Regions from separate parts of the Paenibacillus sp. FSL H7-0350 genome, predicted to be linked through region 1. Evidence: riboswitches for the same ligand, from Rfam matches in the RefSeq annotation. Region 1 holds a riboswitch; each other region holds the start of a gene.
What was found. A riboswitch is a leader RNA that binds a small molecule or an ion and turns the genes downstream of it on or off. The one in region 1 is predicted to bind cyclic di-GMP.
Positions count from the first base shown of each region.

Region 1 (5,801 bases):
CTGCATTCCCTGGGGATGCTTAACACCCCCGCACAGATTATTTCCTACAGCGCCGGGACGGCCAACAGCTTTTTCTGGAATAAGAAGGTGACCTTTAAGGGAAGGGACAGAGGCGGGAATGGCGGCTTTGACCGGATGCAGCTGGTGAGATTTATTGTGCTGAATCTGCTGGTACTGGGCATTTCGGTGCTGCTGATTCATCTTCTGACTGACCGGCTGGGGATACAGGTGCTACTGGCCAAGGTGCTGGTTACCTTCATAACAGTGATCATTAATTTCTTTGGAAGCCGGAAATGGGTATTCTAAAGAGACAGTATATATTCCCCGTATCCTGCGGGGCTGCAGTTATTCTATATTGCGGAGGCGATTGTCATGCGGAAGTTATCCTATTTGATTATACTTGCCGGGGTCCTGATTATGCTCTACCCCAAAGGAAGCGAATGGTACGAGGACCGTCAACAGCAGAAGCTGCTGGAAGAGGCCGAACAGGCTTATAGTGAAATCGTTCCTTCGGCTACGGCTCCTGCCAGCCAGGATCTGAGCAAGCCTTATGCGGAAGTCACCCAGCTGCTCGCGGAAGAGTCTGGTGCGGAAGAGCCGGTGCCCACTGCAGCGCCCGAGATTGAAGTTGGAGGGAAGATCACTGCCATTATTGAAATCGACAAAATCGATCTGAAGCTGCCTGTTCTGGAGGGCGCCACCAAGACCAATATGAAGCATGCTGCGGCGCATATGAAGGAGACAGCTCCGATTGGCGCGGTAGGCAATGCAGCAATTGCGGCACACCGCTCAAGAACGGCAGGGCGGCTGTTCAACAGACTGGATGAGGTCGGTAATGGGGACACCATTACTGTTATTACAAGCGGCCAGGAATACAAGTATGTTGTATATGATGTATCTATTGTAGAGCCTACCGATATTTCGGTACTGAAGGGAAATGATAATGATAAGATTCTGACCCTCATTACCTGTGATCCGCTTGTCAACCCGACCCACAGACTCATCATTCATGCGAAGCTCACCTGAATCTATCAGAACAAGGCGATAAAGGTCGAAAAAACATAAAATTTTAGTATATTTGTGGTGGAATCTAGCAATTTGGGTCTTGCTAATAGAGATGTGTATGGTAAAATAGAACTATCAAAAGCTAATGCACGATAACGGCAAACCTATCGAAAGGTAGGGACGCAAAGCTAGAGGGCCTTCCCGTCATGGATGGCAGCCAGCTACCGAATGAAGAGGCTTTTTTTGTTTGTTTTAATTCAGAATCTGTCATTATGTGGTAGTAGATTAGACAGATAAAGCTTATACGATAACGGCAAACCTATCGAAAGGTAGGGACGCAAAGCTAAAGGGCCTTCCCGTCATGGATGGCAGCCAGCTACCGAAAGGGGTTTTATCCATGAAAAAGTTTTATTTAATGCTAATTACACTTTTTGTAATCGTCACTTCCGTGCAGACAGGCACTGCTCAAGCTGCTAATGCAGATTCAAGCTGGTTAAATGTTGGACAACTTGATCAAGGGGTTATCGGGGTTTCGTACGATGTTCCTAAGGACAAGAAGATGAAGCTCATGATTACCAAGGACAATAACAGCTATACTTACAACTTATACACCTCCAAGCCGAACGAGACGTTCCCGCTGCAACAAGGAAACGGCTCTTACAAGGTATCCGTTCTTGAGAATACTACGGGCAACAAATACAAAGTACTATCTTCCGAGACTGTCTCTCTTTCAATGAGCAATGTGAATGCCGTATATTTGAGCTCTGTGCAGAATGTTAAGTGGAGTTCTTCCGATAAATCCGTTCAAAAGGCAGCCCAGCTTACAAAGGGTCTGACCACAGATGCAGACAAAGTTAAGGCTATCTACAATTACATCGTAGCTAACGTGAAATATGACTACTCTCTGGCTAACAGCGTAAGCACAGATTATATTCCGAACAACGATAACACGCTGGCTACCAACAAAGGGATCTGCTACGATTACGCATCCTTGTTCGCTACTATGCTCCGCAGTGAAGGTATTCCAACCAAATTGGTTATGGGAAATACAAGCTATGTAACTTCATACCATGCCTGGAACGAAGTGTTCCTGAACGGCAAATGGGTAACGATTGATACTACAGTCGATGCAGGTCTGGGCAAGAACACAGTATCAACAGAACTGGTCAAAGCAGCAAGCAAATACACTGCAGCGAAATTCTACTAAGAATAGCTGTGAACTATAGCATTACCTGAGAATAACCCGCTTAATCATTAAGCGGGTTATTTTTATTTATATAAAGGTTGCTTTTTAATAGAAGGATAGGTTATTATAAGTAAGCGTTGTTGGAGCGGCAAAGGAAATGAGAGATTACTTAAATAAGTAATTTCAAAAATAAAGCTTGCATTGCTCGGATGAACGTGATATATTATAAGAGTTGCTGGTGACGCGGTAAGCGGCGCTGACAACGAGCTTGATCTTTGAAAACTGAACAACGAGTGAGTATCTGGAGATCGCTTCGGTGAGATCCAAATTAGAGAATGTAAATTCTCGTCAGATGTTTCAAAATGAGCAATCGCTCTTTCTAAATACCAATTTGGAGAGTTTGATCCTGGCTCAGGACGAACGCTGGCGGCGTGCCTAATACATGCAAGTCGAGCGGAGTCTGAAAGGAAGCTTGCTTCCTTTCAGACTTAGCGGCGGACGGGTGAGTAACACGTAGGCAACCTGCCCTCAAGCCTGGGATAACTACCGGAAACGGTAGCTAATACCGGATAATTTCTTTTTTCTCCTGAGGAGAGAATGAAAGGCGGAGCAATCTGCTGCTTGGGGATGGGCCTGCGGCGCATTAGCTAGTTGGTGGGGTAATGGCCCACCAAGGCGACGATGCGTAGCCGACCTGAGAGGGTGAACGGCCACACTGGGACTGAGACACGGCCCAGACTCCTACGGGAGGCAGCAGTAGGGAATCTTCCGCAATGGGCGCAAGCCTGACGGAGCAACGCCGCGTGAGTGATGAAGGTTTTCGGATCGTAAAGCTCTGTTGCCAGGGAAGAACGTCCGGTAGAGTAACTGCTGCCGGAGTGACGGTACCTGAGAAGAAAGCCCCGGCTAACTACGTGCCAGCAGCCGCGGTAATACGTAGGGGGCAAGCGTTGTCCGGAATTATTGGGCGTAAAGCGCGCGCAGGCGGTTATTTAAGTCTGGTGTTTAAACCTTGGGCTCAACCTGAGGTCGCACTGGAAACTGGGTGACTTGAGTACAGAAGAGGAAAGTGGAATTCCACGTGTAGCGGTGAAATGCGTAGATATGTGGAGGAACACCAGTGGCGAAGGCGACTTTCTGGGCTGTAACTGACGCTGAGGCGCGAAAGCGTGGGGAGCAAACAGGATTAGATACCCTGGTAGTCCACGCCGTAAACGATGAGTGCTAGGTGTTAGGGGTTTCGATACCCTTGGTGCCGAAGTTAACACAGTAAGCACTCCGCCTGGGGAGTACGGTCGCAAGACTGAAACTCAAAGGAATTGACGGGGACCCGCACAAGCAGTGGAGTATGTGGTTTAATTCGAAGCAACGCGAAGAACCTTACCAGGTCTTGACATCCAACTAACGAAGCAGAGATGCATCAGGTGCCCTTCGGGGAAAGTTGAGACAGGTGGTGCATGGTTGTCGTCAGCTCGTGTCGTGAGATGTTGGGTTAAGTCCCGCAACGAGCGCAACCCTTGACTTTAGTTGCCAGCAGGTTAAGCTGGGCACTCTAGAGTGACTGCCGGTGACAAACCGGAGGAAGGTGGGGATGACGTCAAATCATCATGCCCCTTATGACCTGGGCTACACACGTACTACAATGGCCGGTACAACGGGAAGCGAAGCCGCGAGGTGGAGCCAATCCCAGCAAAGCCGGTCTCAGTTCGGATTGCAGGCTGCAACTCGCCTGCATGAAGTCGGAATTGCTAGTAATCGCGGATCAGCATGCCGCGGTGAATACGTTCCCGGGTCTTGTACACACCGCCCGTCACACCACGAGAGTTTACAACACCCGAAGTCGGTGGGGTAACCCGCAAGGGAGCCAGCCGCCGAAGGTGGGGTAGATGATTGGGGTGAAGTCGTAACAAGGTAGCCGTATCGGAAGGTGCGGCTGGATCACCTCCTTTCTATGGAGAATCGTCTTCTGCAATGAAGACATTCAAATCGGAAGCTTTGCTTCCACCAATCAGGTTTAGGCCTGTTACTCACTCGTTGGTCAGTTTTGAGAGTTTAAGCTCTCATCTTTACCTTGATCCTTGAAAACTGGATACCGAAACGAATTTGCGTTTTAGAACATCTTTTAGCTGAAACTTGTGTAAGCAAGTTGAAATAGTTATTAGTTGCTACAAAGTGAAGGTTTTTGATTGTGCAAACAAGCAAAACACCGGAACGTTGGTTAAGCTACTAAGAGCACACGGAGGATGCCTAGGCGCCAGGAGCCGACGAAGGACGTGGCGAACAACGAAACTGCCTCGGGGAGCTGTAAGCAAGCTTTGATCCGGGGGTGTCCGAATGGGGAAACCCAGCTGTGGTAATTCGCAGTTACTCGTATCTGAATACATAGGATACGCAGAGGCAGACCAGGGGAACTGAAACATCTAAGTACCCTGAGGAAGAGAAAACAATAGTGATTCCGTCAGTAGCGGCGAGCGAACGCGGAACAGCCTAAACCAAGGGGCTTGCCTCTTGGGGTTGTGGGACGTCTCACATGGAGTTACAAAGGAATATGGTAGGCGAAGAGGTCTGGAAAGGCCCGCGATAGAGGTAAAAGCCCTGTAGCCTAAACTGTGTTCTCTCCGAGACGGATCCCGAGTAGTGCGGGGCACGTGAAACCCCGTATGAATCCAGCAGGACCATCTGCTAAGGCTAAATACTACCTGGCGACCGATAGTGAAACAGTACCGTGAGGGAAAGGTGAAAAGCACCCCGGAAGGGGAGTGAAATAGAACCTGAAACCGTGTGCTTACAAAAAGTCAGAGCCCTCTTTATGGGTGATGGCGTGCCTTTTGTAGAATGAACCGGCGAGTTACGTTTAACATGCAAGGTTAAGGTGAGAAGCCGGAGCCGCAGCGAAAGCGAGTCTGAATAGGGCGACTGAGTATGTGGACGTAGACCCGAAACCGTGTGATCTACCCCTGTCCAGGGTGAAGGTGCGGTAACACGCACTGGAGGCCCGAACCCACGCATGTTGAAAAATGCGGGGATGAGGTGGGGGTAGCGGAGAAATTCCAATCGAACTCGGAGATAGCTGGTTCTCCCCGAAATAGCTTTAGGGCTAGCCTCGGTGAATGGAGTGGTGGAGGTAGAGCACTGATTGGGTGCGGGGCCCGCAAGGGTTACCAAGCTCAGTCAAACTCCGAATGCCATTAACTTCTTGCCGGGAGTCAGACAGTGAGTGCTAAGATCCATTGTCAAAAGGGAAACAGCCCAGACCATCAGCTAAGGTCCCCAAGTGTGTGTTAAGTGGGAAAGGATGTGGAGTTGCACAGACAACCAGGATGTTGGCTTAGAAGCAGCCACCATTGAAAGAGTGCGTAATAGCTCACTGGTCGAGTGACTCTGCGCCGAAAATGTAACGGGGCTAAACACACCACCGAAGCTATGGCTAGATGCTTTGCATCTGGGGTAGGGGAGCGTTGTATGTGGGTTGAAGGTGTACCGTAAGGAGCGCTGGACAGCATACAAGTGAGAATGCCGGTATGAGTAACGAAAAGATCAGTGAGAATCTGATCCGCCGAAAGCCCAAGGTTTCCTGAGGAAGGCTCGTCCGCTCAGGGTAAGTCGGGAC
Region 1 is NZ_CP151972.1:5,190,138-5,195,938, forward strand. Features, by position in the region: gene NYE24_RS23670 (GtrA family protein) at 1-306, shown strand, start outside; gene NYE24_RS23675 (class D sortase) at 373-1,026, shown strand; cyclic di-GMP riboswitch class I at 1,153-1,234, shown strand; cyclic di-GMP riboswitch class I at 1,308-1,389, shown strand; gene NYE24_RS23680 (transglutaminase-like domain-containing protein) at 1,403-2,212, shown strand; rRNA gene NYE24_RS23685 (16S ribosomal RNA) at 2,580-4,140, shown strand; rRNA gene NYE24_RS23690 (23S ribosomal RNA) at 4,408-5,801, shown strand, end outside.

Region 2 (5,801 bases), 430 kb from region 1:
CGAGCCTTGGCGCCAGTTGAAATCAAGCACCGCATCGGTGCGCACTGCAGCGGGTTCGCCCGATAGCGTCATGTTATTGAAGTATTCCGCATACAGTCCATTGGCAGCAGGGACTTCTACCGGCAGATCCACCGGTGTTGCTGTAGGAGAAGGAACGGGAACAGGAGCCGCTGTCGGTGTTGGTGCCGGTGTTGGCGTTGGTGTCGGTGCTGCTGTCGGCGTTGGTGCCGGTACTGGCGTCAGTGTTGGTGTCGCTGCTGGTGTTGGTGTTGTTACTGGTGCCGGCGTTGCTGTTGCTGCTGGTACCGTTGTCGGTACTGCTGTTGCAGCCGGAACAGGTATGGATATGTTGCCTGCTCTGGAGAAAAGCGCACTTGCAGGTACGGTTCCCTTCACCTGGCTAGGGCTCTGCCACATCAGATGGACATTGGCATCGCCAGCATTCTCATAGTACTCTACTTTGATATCGTACAATTGCCCGGCAGTTAAGGCTATGCTTCCTGTGCGGGCAGTTCCGCTCTGTTTGACCCAGCTGTCAATGACCGCTGTGCCGTTCACCCACAAGCGGATACCGTCATCCGATGTAGTATAGAACTGATAAGTCTCACTGTAAGCCGGCTTAATCTGTCCGGTCCAGCGAATTGAGAAGTAATCTACGCCCAGTGCGGCATTAGGAGTCCCCTGACGCCAATTGAAGCTGATGACATCATCGTTACGCACCATAACCGGTGTCCCCGAGAGCGTCATGTTCTTGAAGTATTCTCCAAGCAGGCCATTCTGGCCAGGCTTACTCTCCGGGTCGCCGAAGGTTGGGACCGGCTTCTGAGTCGGCGCAACGGTTGGTGTTGCCGTCGGCGTTGCCGTCGGTGTTGCGGTTTGTGTCGGTGTTGCTGTTGGTGTCAGTGATACTGTAGGCGTCGGCGTTGCCGTTGGCGTTGCGATTGGCTTAGGAGCCGCCGCCGGAGCAGACCAGGCCTTATATTGGTCACGGGTTAGTGTGTAACTGTCATTCATGAAATTCTTGATTGTCGCCGTGCTGTTATTCTCATAGAGCATCTTGCCCCAGTTCATCATGAACACGTAATTCTGCTGGTTCAGCTTTAGCTTCGATATATTTGGCATTTCACCGTTCTCGCCGATGCCGATCGGTTTGCCGCCAGCCAGGCTGGTCAGATCATCATGATATTTATTGGAGTAGTCGTTATTATATATATCTGCTGCCAGCACATCCACTCTGTCCGCGCCCGGATAAGTCCGTGGATAGGGATCGGAGCTTGCATTAGGCGCATTCGGGTTCCATACCCAGAGCAGATTATTTAACTGATGAACGTTCACGAACCGGTCATACATAATATTCCACAGGGCTGTAAAATTATCTTTCTTCCCCCACCAGAACCAGCCGCCGTTCATTTCGTGGTAAGGTCTCCAGAGGATCGGAACCTTAGCATCCCGCAGGCTTTTCAGAGAGACCGCTACTTTATCCAGATCGGTGATCAGTGCATTATACTCTGGCGTTCCGGGGGTTACGTATTTGTTAAATTGCGCCTGGGTGATCGGCTTCTGCACATTGGACCATTCGTACTTGGTGCCCGGCAGATTCTGGTGGAAGGTCATGGCGACAATGCCGCCCGCTCTGGACCAGTTCGTCGCACTCCAGACGATATTTTTGCGTTGTGCAGCTACTCCGCTCTCACTCTGCCCACCGATTGCTCCCAGCTCATAACCATGCAGTGCTGCGTATTGTCCGCTTGTTCCCTTCAGCTTGTTGCTCAGCTCATCCGGACTCTCGAAATAGTCATGCTGGCCTGTAATGATTCCATTTCCCGAGATATCATACAGATTGTTCAGCAGCTTGACCGCCTCCGCTGAGGCGTTAGGGTTCACCGGCGCTCCTTCAGAGGAGGCAGCCTTGACGGTGGAAGGGGCGATTCCCAGTCCCACAGGTACAGCAGACAATACCACGGCCAGCGACAGCACAGCGCAGAGCAAACGAGACTTACGGTAAGTTTTCACAATATTCTCTTCCTTTCGGTAGCCAGGCTGCCACTCTTGCGAAGGCCCTATAGCTTTGCGTCCCTGTCTTTCGATCAGGTTTGCCTTTGTCGTTTTGGAAGGATCAATCCCTCTTACCGTAAATTATCGTCTTTATGCAATTTTTTTGTAGAGCAAACGCGAATTTCTCCGAATAAATAGTTCCGAGTACCTGTTTTGATTCTGTAACAAATGGTTAAATAGATAAGTTAGACCTACGAAATAAACTGATGTAGCGCTATATCCTCCCAGTCCAGAGTAATACGGATGTTATCTTCCTCTACCAGCTCCGACCCCGTCTGCACCTCAATGAACTCCACATCGGTAAGAGCAAGAATGGCATGCTTGGTCCCTTCCGGTATCCGCACCACATCTCCCGCCTTCACCGTATGCATCTTCTCATTGATGACAATGCTGGCTTCCCCGCTGACGAAGGTCCAGATTTCACTGCGTTTGTGATGCAGCTGATAGCTGATATTTTTGCCCTCATTGATGAAAATCCGCTTGGTCAGCACCTCGTTGCCTTCGTCATACTTTACATAATCTATCACCTTGTAGTGGCCCCAGCGGCGCTCCTCGTACATCGGTCTTTGTTCAAAAGACTTCAGCACTTCCTTGATCCGCGGACTCTCAGTCTTGTGCGTCACCAGAATGCCGTCCGGGCTGGCAGCGATAATCAGATCCTTCGCCCCGATCACGGTAATCGGAATATCCAGCTCGTTAATGAGGCAGGTCCCCTCGGAGTCAGCGGTCACAAAGCCTTTGCCGACATGGTTGCTGGTCATTTCCTCGGTCAAGGTGTTCCAGGTACCCAGGTCCTTCCAGAATCCGGCATACGGCTGTACGACGATGTTCTCTTCTTTCTCTACCACTTCGTAATCGAAGCTGATGGAAGACAGCAGCTTATACTGCTTCTGCAGTTCCTCATAATTAAGCGGCAGCCCTTTGCGCTGCAGGATATCCAGCAGGTAACCCAGACGGAAAGCGAACACCCCGCAGTTCCAGAGAGCCCCCTGGCTAATCAGCTCCTCGGCCTGCACACGGTCCGGCTTCTCCTGGAAGTGGCTGACCTGCAGATAACCATTCGCTCCCGCATCTGCACCCGTTGGAATAATGTAGCCGTATTTCTCCGAAGCATGCTCGGGAACTACGCCCATCAGCGCCAGGTTCGCCCCGCTCACCAGCATGGTGTTCTCCAGTTGCAGTACCGTTTCGAAAAAGGAGGATTCCACGTATGGGTCCACCGGCAGAATCGCCACGGTCTCGCTTGGGGAAACCCCTGCGATGGAATAGAGGTAGGCCGCCGTCAGCGCAATGGCCGGGAACGTATCCCGCCGCTCCGGCTCCACGATGATCGGCACCTCGCTGCCGAGCTGGCTCTGGATCATCTCCACCTGGCTGCGTCCGGTCGCCAGATAAGAGGACCCGGCCATGCCGTTCTCCTCCAGCTGTCTCCATACCCGTTGTACCATTGATTCCGGTTCACCTGCCGGACTTGCCAGTACCTTCAGAAATTGCTTGGAGCGTGAATCATTGGACAACGGCCAGAGCCGCTTGCCGGAGCCGCCTGATAGAAGTACTAGTTTCATAGTGAACCCTCCATATCGTATTGTTATTGGGTATTTCTTATTGCGGCTGTGTGTTAAAATCCCGCCTGTTATGAGGGTCGCTGCAAGGAATTTTGGGCTTACGGCCGCTGTTGTCTCCAGATGTTGTTGATTATATTGCTTGCAGCAGATAACATCCGGAGACAAAGGCGGACGCTAACGCTCCTACAGCTCCAAAATTCCTCTCCACTCCATTTCATAACCGGCTTTACTTTTTATATCCGCTTCGCCCGCAGGCGAAGCTCCCGGCTAAAGATCCGGGTATTGCCGCTTGTTGTAGCGGCAAGGGGGGCCGGGCTGCCGCTTGTTCCAAGGCGTCGCCGCTGACCTAGCGGCTAGAGAAAGCAAGAATTCCAAGACAATGGAATTCAAGACCGGGATTCAAGACTCTTGTTCCAAGGGCTTGCCGCACAAATTTGCGGCGGCAGAAGCTGGTTAGTTTAAGTACGTGACACAAATGCTGCTCAGTTGCTCCATTTGGCTCGAATCCGAGAAATCAAGGGCACTTGTGCTCCTCATTTGCTCGTTTAGCCAACTTTCCCGGGATTCAGGGGCACTTGTGCTCCTTATTTGCCCGTTTAGCCAACTTTTCCAGGATTCAGGGGCACTTGTGCTCCTCATTTACTCCATTTGGCTCGAATCCGGGAAATCAGGTGCACTTGTGCTCTTCATTTACTCGTTTAGCCAACTTTCCTAGGATTCAGGGGCATTTGTGCTCTTCATTTGCTCATTTAGCCAACTTTCCCGGGATTCAGGTGCACTTGTGCTCCTCATTTACTCATTTAGCCAACTTTCCCGGGATTCAGGTGCACTTGTGCTCCTCATTTACTCATTTAGCCAACTTTCCCGGGATTCAGGTGCACTTGTGCTCCTCATTTACTCATTTAGCCAACTTTACCGGGATTCAGGTGCACTTGTGCTCCTCATTTGATCGTTTAGCTAACTTTCCCGGGATTCAGGGGCACTTGTGCTCCTCATTTGCTCATTTAGCCAACTTTCCCGGGATTCAGGGGCACTTGTGCTCTTCATTTACTCCATTTGGCTCGAATCCGGGAAATCAGGTGCACTTGTGCTCCTCATTTGCTCGTTTAGCCAACTTTCCCGGGATTCAGGTGCACTTGTGCTCCTCATTTACTCATTTAGCCAACTTTCCCGGGATTCAGGTGCACTTGTGCTCCTCATTTACTCATTTAGCCAACTTTCCCGGGATTCAGGTGCACTTGTGCTCTTCATTTCACCGCGCAGCCCACTTTCAGCGCATTCAAGAGGATTTATCCCCTTCATTTCGCCGCGCAGCCGATCCGGCGCAGCTCCTCCAGAAAAGGCTGACTCGCCGTGGATCGCTGCCCTTGATCGCCGCTCTACACCGCGCCAGCCACGCTAGCGGAGAATCCGCTAAGCCCGCCCATCTGCGGGCGGCCGACGGAGATGTACTCGAGGCCGGTGCCTTCGATTTGCTCTTTGCTATAGACGTTGCGGCCGTCGATCAGCACCTGGCGGCGCATGGTTCCGGCGAGCTGGTGCAGGTTGATCTCCTTGAACTGGCTCCAGTCGGTCAGCAGGCAGACGGCATCGCTGCCCTCGGCAGCCTCTTCCGCCAGTCCGCACCAGCGGAGCTGCGGGTGATCGTATTCCTTACGGAAGTTATCGGCCGCAATCGGATCGTACAGCTTGACGATGGCGCCTTCGGCCACCAGCGCCTCAACAATCTCACGGGCCGGGGCCTCGCGGACATCATCGGTATTGGGCTTGAAGGCAAGCCCCCAGATGCCGATGACCGCGCCTCGCAGGCTGCCGAGCGATTCATGGAGCTTGGAGATAATCATGAAGCGCTGGCCTTTATTGACTTCAACGACGGATTTGAGCAGCTTGAACTCATAATCCACGTTACCGGCAATCTGGATCAGCGCATTGGTGTCCTTCGGGAAGCAGGAGCCGCCATAACCGATACCGGCTTGCAGGAAGGTCGAACCGATTCTCTGGTCCATCCCCATGCCGCCTGCGACTTCGGTGACATCTGCTCCTACCTTTTCGCAAATGTTGGCAATCTCATTAATGAAGGAGATCTTCGTCGCCAGAAAAGCATTCGAGGCATATTTGATCATCTCAGCGCTGCGGATATCCGTAACGAATACGTTGTCTGTGAAGCCCTTATGAAGCTCA
Region 2 is NZ_CP151972.1:5,620,597-5,626,397, reverse strand. Features, by position in the region: gene NYE24_RS25525 (PA14 domain-containing protein) at 1-2,013, opposite strand, end outside; cyclic di-GMP riboswitch class I at 2,028-2,108, opposite strand; gene NYE24_RS25520 (sugar phosphate nucleotidyltransferase) at 2,247-3,620, opposite strand; gene NYE24_RS25515 (UDP-glucose/GDP-mannose dehydrogenase family protein) at 5,000-5,801, opposite strand, start outside.
Region 2: it holds a riboswitch for cyclic di-GMP, as region 1 does, so the genes downstream of both, NYE24_RS25525 (PA14 domain-containing protein) here and NYE24_RS23680 (transglutaminase-like domain-containing protein) in region 1, are expected to answer to the same signal.

Region 3 (5,801 bases), 3.4 Mb from region 1:
GGTATGGCATAATAATTAGTCTTGAGCTGCGCCCGGACCCCGGCAGTGAACATATGATCCCAATGCTCCACCGGCTGCTCCCAGAACGGTTCATTCCCGATAAAGAGACTATTGCCTCCCCAGACGTTATTGACCAGAATATCCAGTCTGCCCTGCTCTGCGCTAATCTGCCGGATTACAGCTTCTGTCTCACTGTCACTGGTATGATCACAGCGGATTACAGCTCCTTCCCCGCCTGACCGGCGAATCTCAGCCAGCACACCTTCAAGCGTCCTTGCATGTTGCTCCTGCGGTGTACCAGCATTCCTGCCCGTAATGTATACATAGGCGCCTGCCTTCGCCAGCTCCAGCGCAATGCCTCTGCCCGCTCCCCTGCTCCCTCCTGTTACCAATGCCACTTTCCCTTGCAGATTTGTCATTTGATCCGCTCCCTTACATCTATCATGCCCGGATTAGAAGATCATTTGCGCTAATCCGTACTCTTGTCTAATATATACCTTATACATGACAACCACTGACATATATAATTTAATAATAAAGTTAGGGAGGCATCCGAATGAGAGCAGACCGTCTGATCACTATCGTTCAACTTTTACAGAGCCGCGGCAAAATCAGCTCCAAGGAGCTGGCGCAAACGCTGGAGGTATCCGAACGTACAATCTTCCGGGATATGGAGGCACTCAGCTTCTCCGGAATTCCCTCAGCGGAATGAACACCAAGGAGATTGCCGCGCTGCTGGTGCCCGCTGATCCGGCGATTCTGCACGCTCTGGGCATTCAGGAGGAGTTCTCCTCGGCCGCCCGTAAGCTGCAGGCTGCCGCTACCAGGCAGCCCGTCTCTGCTTTCAGCTTCCTCAGCCAGCGGATTCACATCGATGGAGCCGGATGGCATCCCTCCGGGGAGACCTATCCCTGCCTAGCCGCTTTACAGGGAGCCTTATGGGAGAACCGCAAGGTGAGCATCACCTATCTGCGCGGGGAGGATACTACCGAGCGGCTGGTTGCACCGCTGGGGCTGGTAGTCAAGCGCGGCGTCTGGTACTTGGTCGCGGGGCATGACGGCGAGATGCGGACCTACAGGGTCTCCAGAATTACTGAGGCCAAAGTCACAGCTGAGTCTTTTGAGCAGCCGGAGGATTTCGTCCTGTCTGAGTACTGGGAGACCTCCACCGCAGCGTTCAAGTCTGCCTTGCCCCGGTACCCCGCCAGCCTGCTTGTCAGGAATCACACGATGAAGGAGCTCCAGAGGGAACGATACGTCGCCCTGTTGCACCAGGAGCCTTCTGAGGCCCCTGGCTGGATCAGGGCCGAGGCCGAATTCAACACGCCGGAGTCTGCACGCCGGATCATCCTCTCCCTGGGTCAGGGCATCAAGGTGACCGCACCGCCTGAGCTTGTAGATACTGTTGCTTCAGCTCTGCGTGAAGCGGCAGCATTATACGATTTTTAATAATAGACCAAATGCACTAGTATCCCCTATAATATTACAATACACATTATTATTTATAGGGGGACTCTACATTATGGACTGGATGAACAAGCTGCCGTTGAAACAAAAAATCGTCACCGGATGTTACCTGGTTGCCGCTTTATTCGCTGTCCCTGTTTTAATCACACTAATCCTTATGGACAGGCTGCTCATCGGCATTATTCTTGTCGCCGTTCTGGCAGCGCTGACTTACCCGCTTGCGCGCTTCATTGAGAGAACGCTTACATCTTCATTTGAGGATATCTCCAATGTGACGCACACCATTGCCAAAGGAGACTTCACCAGCCGTGCCGACGAGAGCGGCTCTATGGGTGACATTAGCCGGTCCTTCAACACCATGATTGACAAGCTCAAAAAAATCCTCACCGATGCCTCACAGATTACCCGGCAGGTTATGGACGCCAGCCGCGGGATTGAAGACAAGAATCAGAATCTGAAATTTGTCATGGCGCAGGTGGCCTCCTCCTCCAATGAACTGGCTCTCGGCGCTAACGAAATCTCAGTGGATATTGCTGATATGACCGAATCGATCAAGGATATCGAAATCAAAGTCTCCAATTATACGAATTCCACCAAGGAAATGAATAGACGATCTGTACATACGCTGGAATTGGTTGAACAGGGACGGCAATCGGTGGATACCCAGGCCGAAGGCATGCGCAAGAACATCCAGGCGACCCAGAAGGTGGCGGATACCATTGAAGCCCTGTCACAGAACGCGCGCGGCATTACGATGATTACCAAGACGATTACCGAAATTGCCGAACAGACCAATCTGCTGTCGCTCAATGCCTCTATTGAAGCAGCGCGTGCAGGCGAGCATGGCCGTGGCTTCGCTGTCGTTGCCCAGGAGGTCCGCAAGCTGGCTGAGGAATCCACCGCTTCAACCAAAGAGGTATTCGGGCTGGTACGCAGCATTGAATCAGATATCAAGCAGGCCATTGATAATATCGCCATCAACGAAGAGGTAGTCCAGGTACAGAATAAGATGATTACAGAGACGGCCAATATTTTTGCTCAGATCGTACATAGTGTCCAATACATAACCGAGCAGATCGCCTCCTTCTCCGCAGAGAGTGACCTTATGCTGGAGAGCGCGCTTAAGATCTCCGGGGCGATCGAGAATATCTCAGCCATCACCCAGGAGACCGCCGCAGGGACCGAAGAGGTATCCGCAGCGATGAACGAACAGATTCACGCTCTGCAATCCGTAGCTGAGGAGACAGAGAAGATGACTTCCGCTGTCTTTAACCTGCAAAAAACAATTCATATTTTCAAATTCTAACCTTAGCCAAAAGAGACACATCTGCGGGATTTCCTGCAGATGGTGTCTCTTTTTCTGTGCAAAACTAAGATTGTTATGTAATATTCACAAATTGTTGAAATTGTGCATAAGGGTAAAAAATCCGCTTTGCACTTCTTTACTATAGTCGTTCTATAGGCATAGCTTGTCTATAAGGCATCACCGCACACATACACTACTTAAGTCCTATAAGTGGATTTTACATTGCTGTATATCTAGTGAATTCTTAACATTTTACAGTAGATCAGGAATGTAATGAGGCTTTATGCTTACTCCTCATAATAATAGCCCTAAATATCCATTTGCATTTTAAGACTTTAGCCTTCCAAAGGGAACCATTTTCAAAAGTTTGAAAATCCAAATATTCATCCATTTTCACTCCTGAATATTCGTCAAATTCCGAGTTTCTTCTCATCGGGGTTATTGACAAAAGAGGAGTGAGGAATATATTGTAAAGGAAAATTCTTCACAGATTCATTTATAATCGCATACCGGCAAAATTCACCGAAAGGGAATGACGCAAAGCCATGGATCTACAGTCTCATTTATGAAGTGGGATCATGACAGCCAGGTTGCTGAAAAACTGTAAACGCCTTAGGTTATGCGTTTGATTATGGTGATTCGTGCAACAGACCTGTGCTCCTATGTTGAGTACAGGTTTTCTATTGCTGACTAATACAAATAACAACTTGCGGGGTGGATGTTCTGAAGACAGTTGCAGATTATATGGCGGAAGCATTACGCAATTTGGGAGTCACACATTCTTTTGGAATCATAGGCAAATCTATTTGCCCCATCGCTTTGAAACTGGTTGACTATGGTATTGAGTTCATCCCCGGCCGGCACGAGTCTAGCTCCGGCTTCGCTGCCGGCGGTTATGCTCTGAAGACCGGCAGCCTCGGAGTAGCCTTCGGCACTTCCGGTCCGGGCGGAACGAATCTGCTCACCGCAGCAGCGCATGCCAAGGCCAATAATCTTCCCGTCCTCTTCATCACCGGCCACCAGTCCATCAAGGAGCTGGGCATTCCCCAATGTCAGGATTCCACTTCCTATCTGGCTGATTTGGCGGATATGTTCCGGCCGGCCACCCTCTTCAGCAAGCTCGTTGAACGCGGGGATCATTTCAGCACCATTTTCAATCATGCCCTATCCATCGCCCTCGGTGACCAAAAAGGTCCGGTTCATCTCTGCATTCCGTTTGATGTGCAGACAGAGCGGCTTGCGGAATGCCGGATTGTTCTGCCGGAACGTGAAGGGCTGGTCAGCTATCAGAACTATGAACGGGTCAGCTCGGCGATCAATGAATCCGCTAGACCCCTGATCATTGCCGGTAAGGGCGTCAACCGCTCAGGAGCACATCAGGAACTGGTCCAGCTGGCCGAGACCTTTAACATACCTGTGGTCACCTCTCCAGGCGGCAAAGGCGCTATAGCTTACGATCATCCGCTCTACCATGGTCCAATAGGCGTCGGCGGCTCCTCGCATGGAGATGAACTGATGAACAACAGCGACCTCTTCATCGTTCTGGGGTCCCGCCTCAGCGATATGACCATCTGCAACCTGAAGCCGGAGAATCATCCGCGGCAGCTGATCCAGTTCGATGTAGACCCGACCTTTGTCGGTAAAATACTCACCTCATCTACTATTGCTGTCGGCGGAGACTTAAGGGACAACCTGGCTCTGTATCTCCAGAAGCTGGACTTCTCAGCGGTTACCAAGCATGAAATCACAGTCTCGAATGATTACAATGATGAGCTTCCCGTACTGGCGGGGCTCTCTCTGGCTTCGGTAATGAGCACGATGAGCGAATTGATTCCTTACAACAGCAGCGTGTTTGTAGATGACGGCAGCCATGGATTCAATGCTGTGAAATGGTTCAATGTGCGCAGGCCCGGCAGCTTCATATTCGATGCCTACTTTGCCTGCATGGGCAATTCAATTGGCATGGCGATCGGCGCCAAGACGGCCTCTCCCGGTGAGACGGTCTTCTGCATTACCGGGGACGGCTGTTTTATGATGCTCGGAACTGAAATAAACACAGCTGTTTGCAAGGACATTCCGGTGATTTTCATCGTGGTGAATAATATGCAGCTGGATATGGCGCTTAAGGGGATGGAGAAGACCACCGGCCGGATTGACGGTACGATCTTCGAGGTTCCAATGAATGCCGTGAAATTCGCTGAATCTCTGGGTGCAGCCGGCTTCCGCTGTGAGACGCAGGAGGAGTTCGCCGCTGCCATCCGCGAAGCTGTAGCGCTTAACAAGCCAGCTGTCATTGAATTGCTGACTGACCGCGATGAAATGCCACCTACGGCTCACCGCACGCTGGATCTTACGTAAGCAAGCCTTATTGCACACCGTTTCTAACCTACTATCAGGAGGCCATAGCGTGAACAAGAACACGAACAGCGGACTCGATCATTTCACTAATCTCTCTGGAGATTATGGGGCCAAGGCCCTAGCTCCGATCAAAGAGCATTTTCCGGAACTAGCCGAATATATCATGGGCAATGCTTATGGCGATATTTTTCAACGGACCACGATTGGCTCTGACTGGAAAGAGATCGCGGTGATCTCGTCTCTGATTACGATGGGGCAGTATGAGCAGTTAGGTGTTCATTATGTAATGGCGCTCCGTGTTGGCATGACTGTTGAGCAGATCAAGGGCGTGCTGCTTCATCTGGTCCCTTGCGTCGGTGCTCCCCGGGTAATTTCGGCCTTTAATGTGCTGCTGGATACCCTGGAGGAAATCAAAGAAAAATCTTCATAAATCTACAAATTTCGACTTTTCGATTGCGCATTTCAGCATGCTCCGGTTATAATGAAGGCAAAATATCCCAAATTCGAATGCAATTTGTCGAATATAGTCACAAATATCATGTTTTGGGGGTATTTCAAATTACACTTAGGGAGAGATCAACATGGGACAATTTATTTTGAAGACAGACACTGCGAAGAAAGTAATCAATATCGAGCTGGAGGGAACCTTCTCTAACGAGGACGGACTCAA
Region 3 is NZ_CP151972.1:1,810,105-1,815,905, forward strand. Features, by position in the region: gene NYE24_RS08520 (SDR family NAD(P)-dependent oxidoreductase) at 1-419, opposite strand, end outside; gene NYE24_RS08525 (HTH domain-containing protein) at 557-712, shown strand; gene NYE24_RS08530 (WYL domain-containing protein) at 709-1,449, shown strand; gene NYE24_RS08535 (methyl-accepting chemotaxis protein) at 1,523-2,773, shown strand; cyclic di-GMP riboswitch class I at 3,275-3,371, shown strand; gene NYE24_RS08540 (thiamine pyrophosphate-binding protein) at 3,488-5,131, shown strand; gene NYE24_RS08545 (carboxymuconolactone decarboxylase family protein) at 5,181-5,561, shown strand; gene NYE24_RS08550 (hypothetical protein) at 5,713-5,801, shown strand, end outside.
Region 3: it holds a riboswitch for cyclic di-GMP, as region 1 does, so the genes downstream of both, NYE24_RS08540 (thiamine pyrophosphate-binding protein) here and NYE24_RS23680 (transglutaminase-like domain-containing protein) in region 1, are expected to answer to the same signal.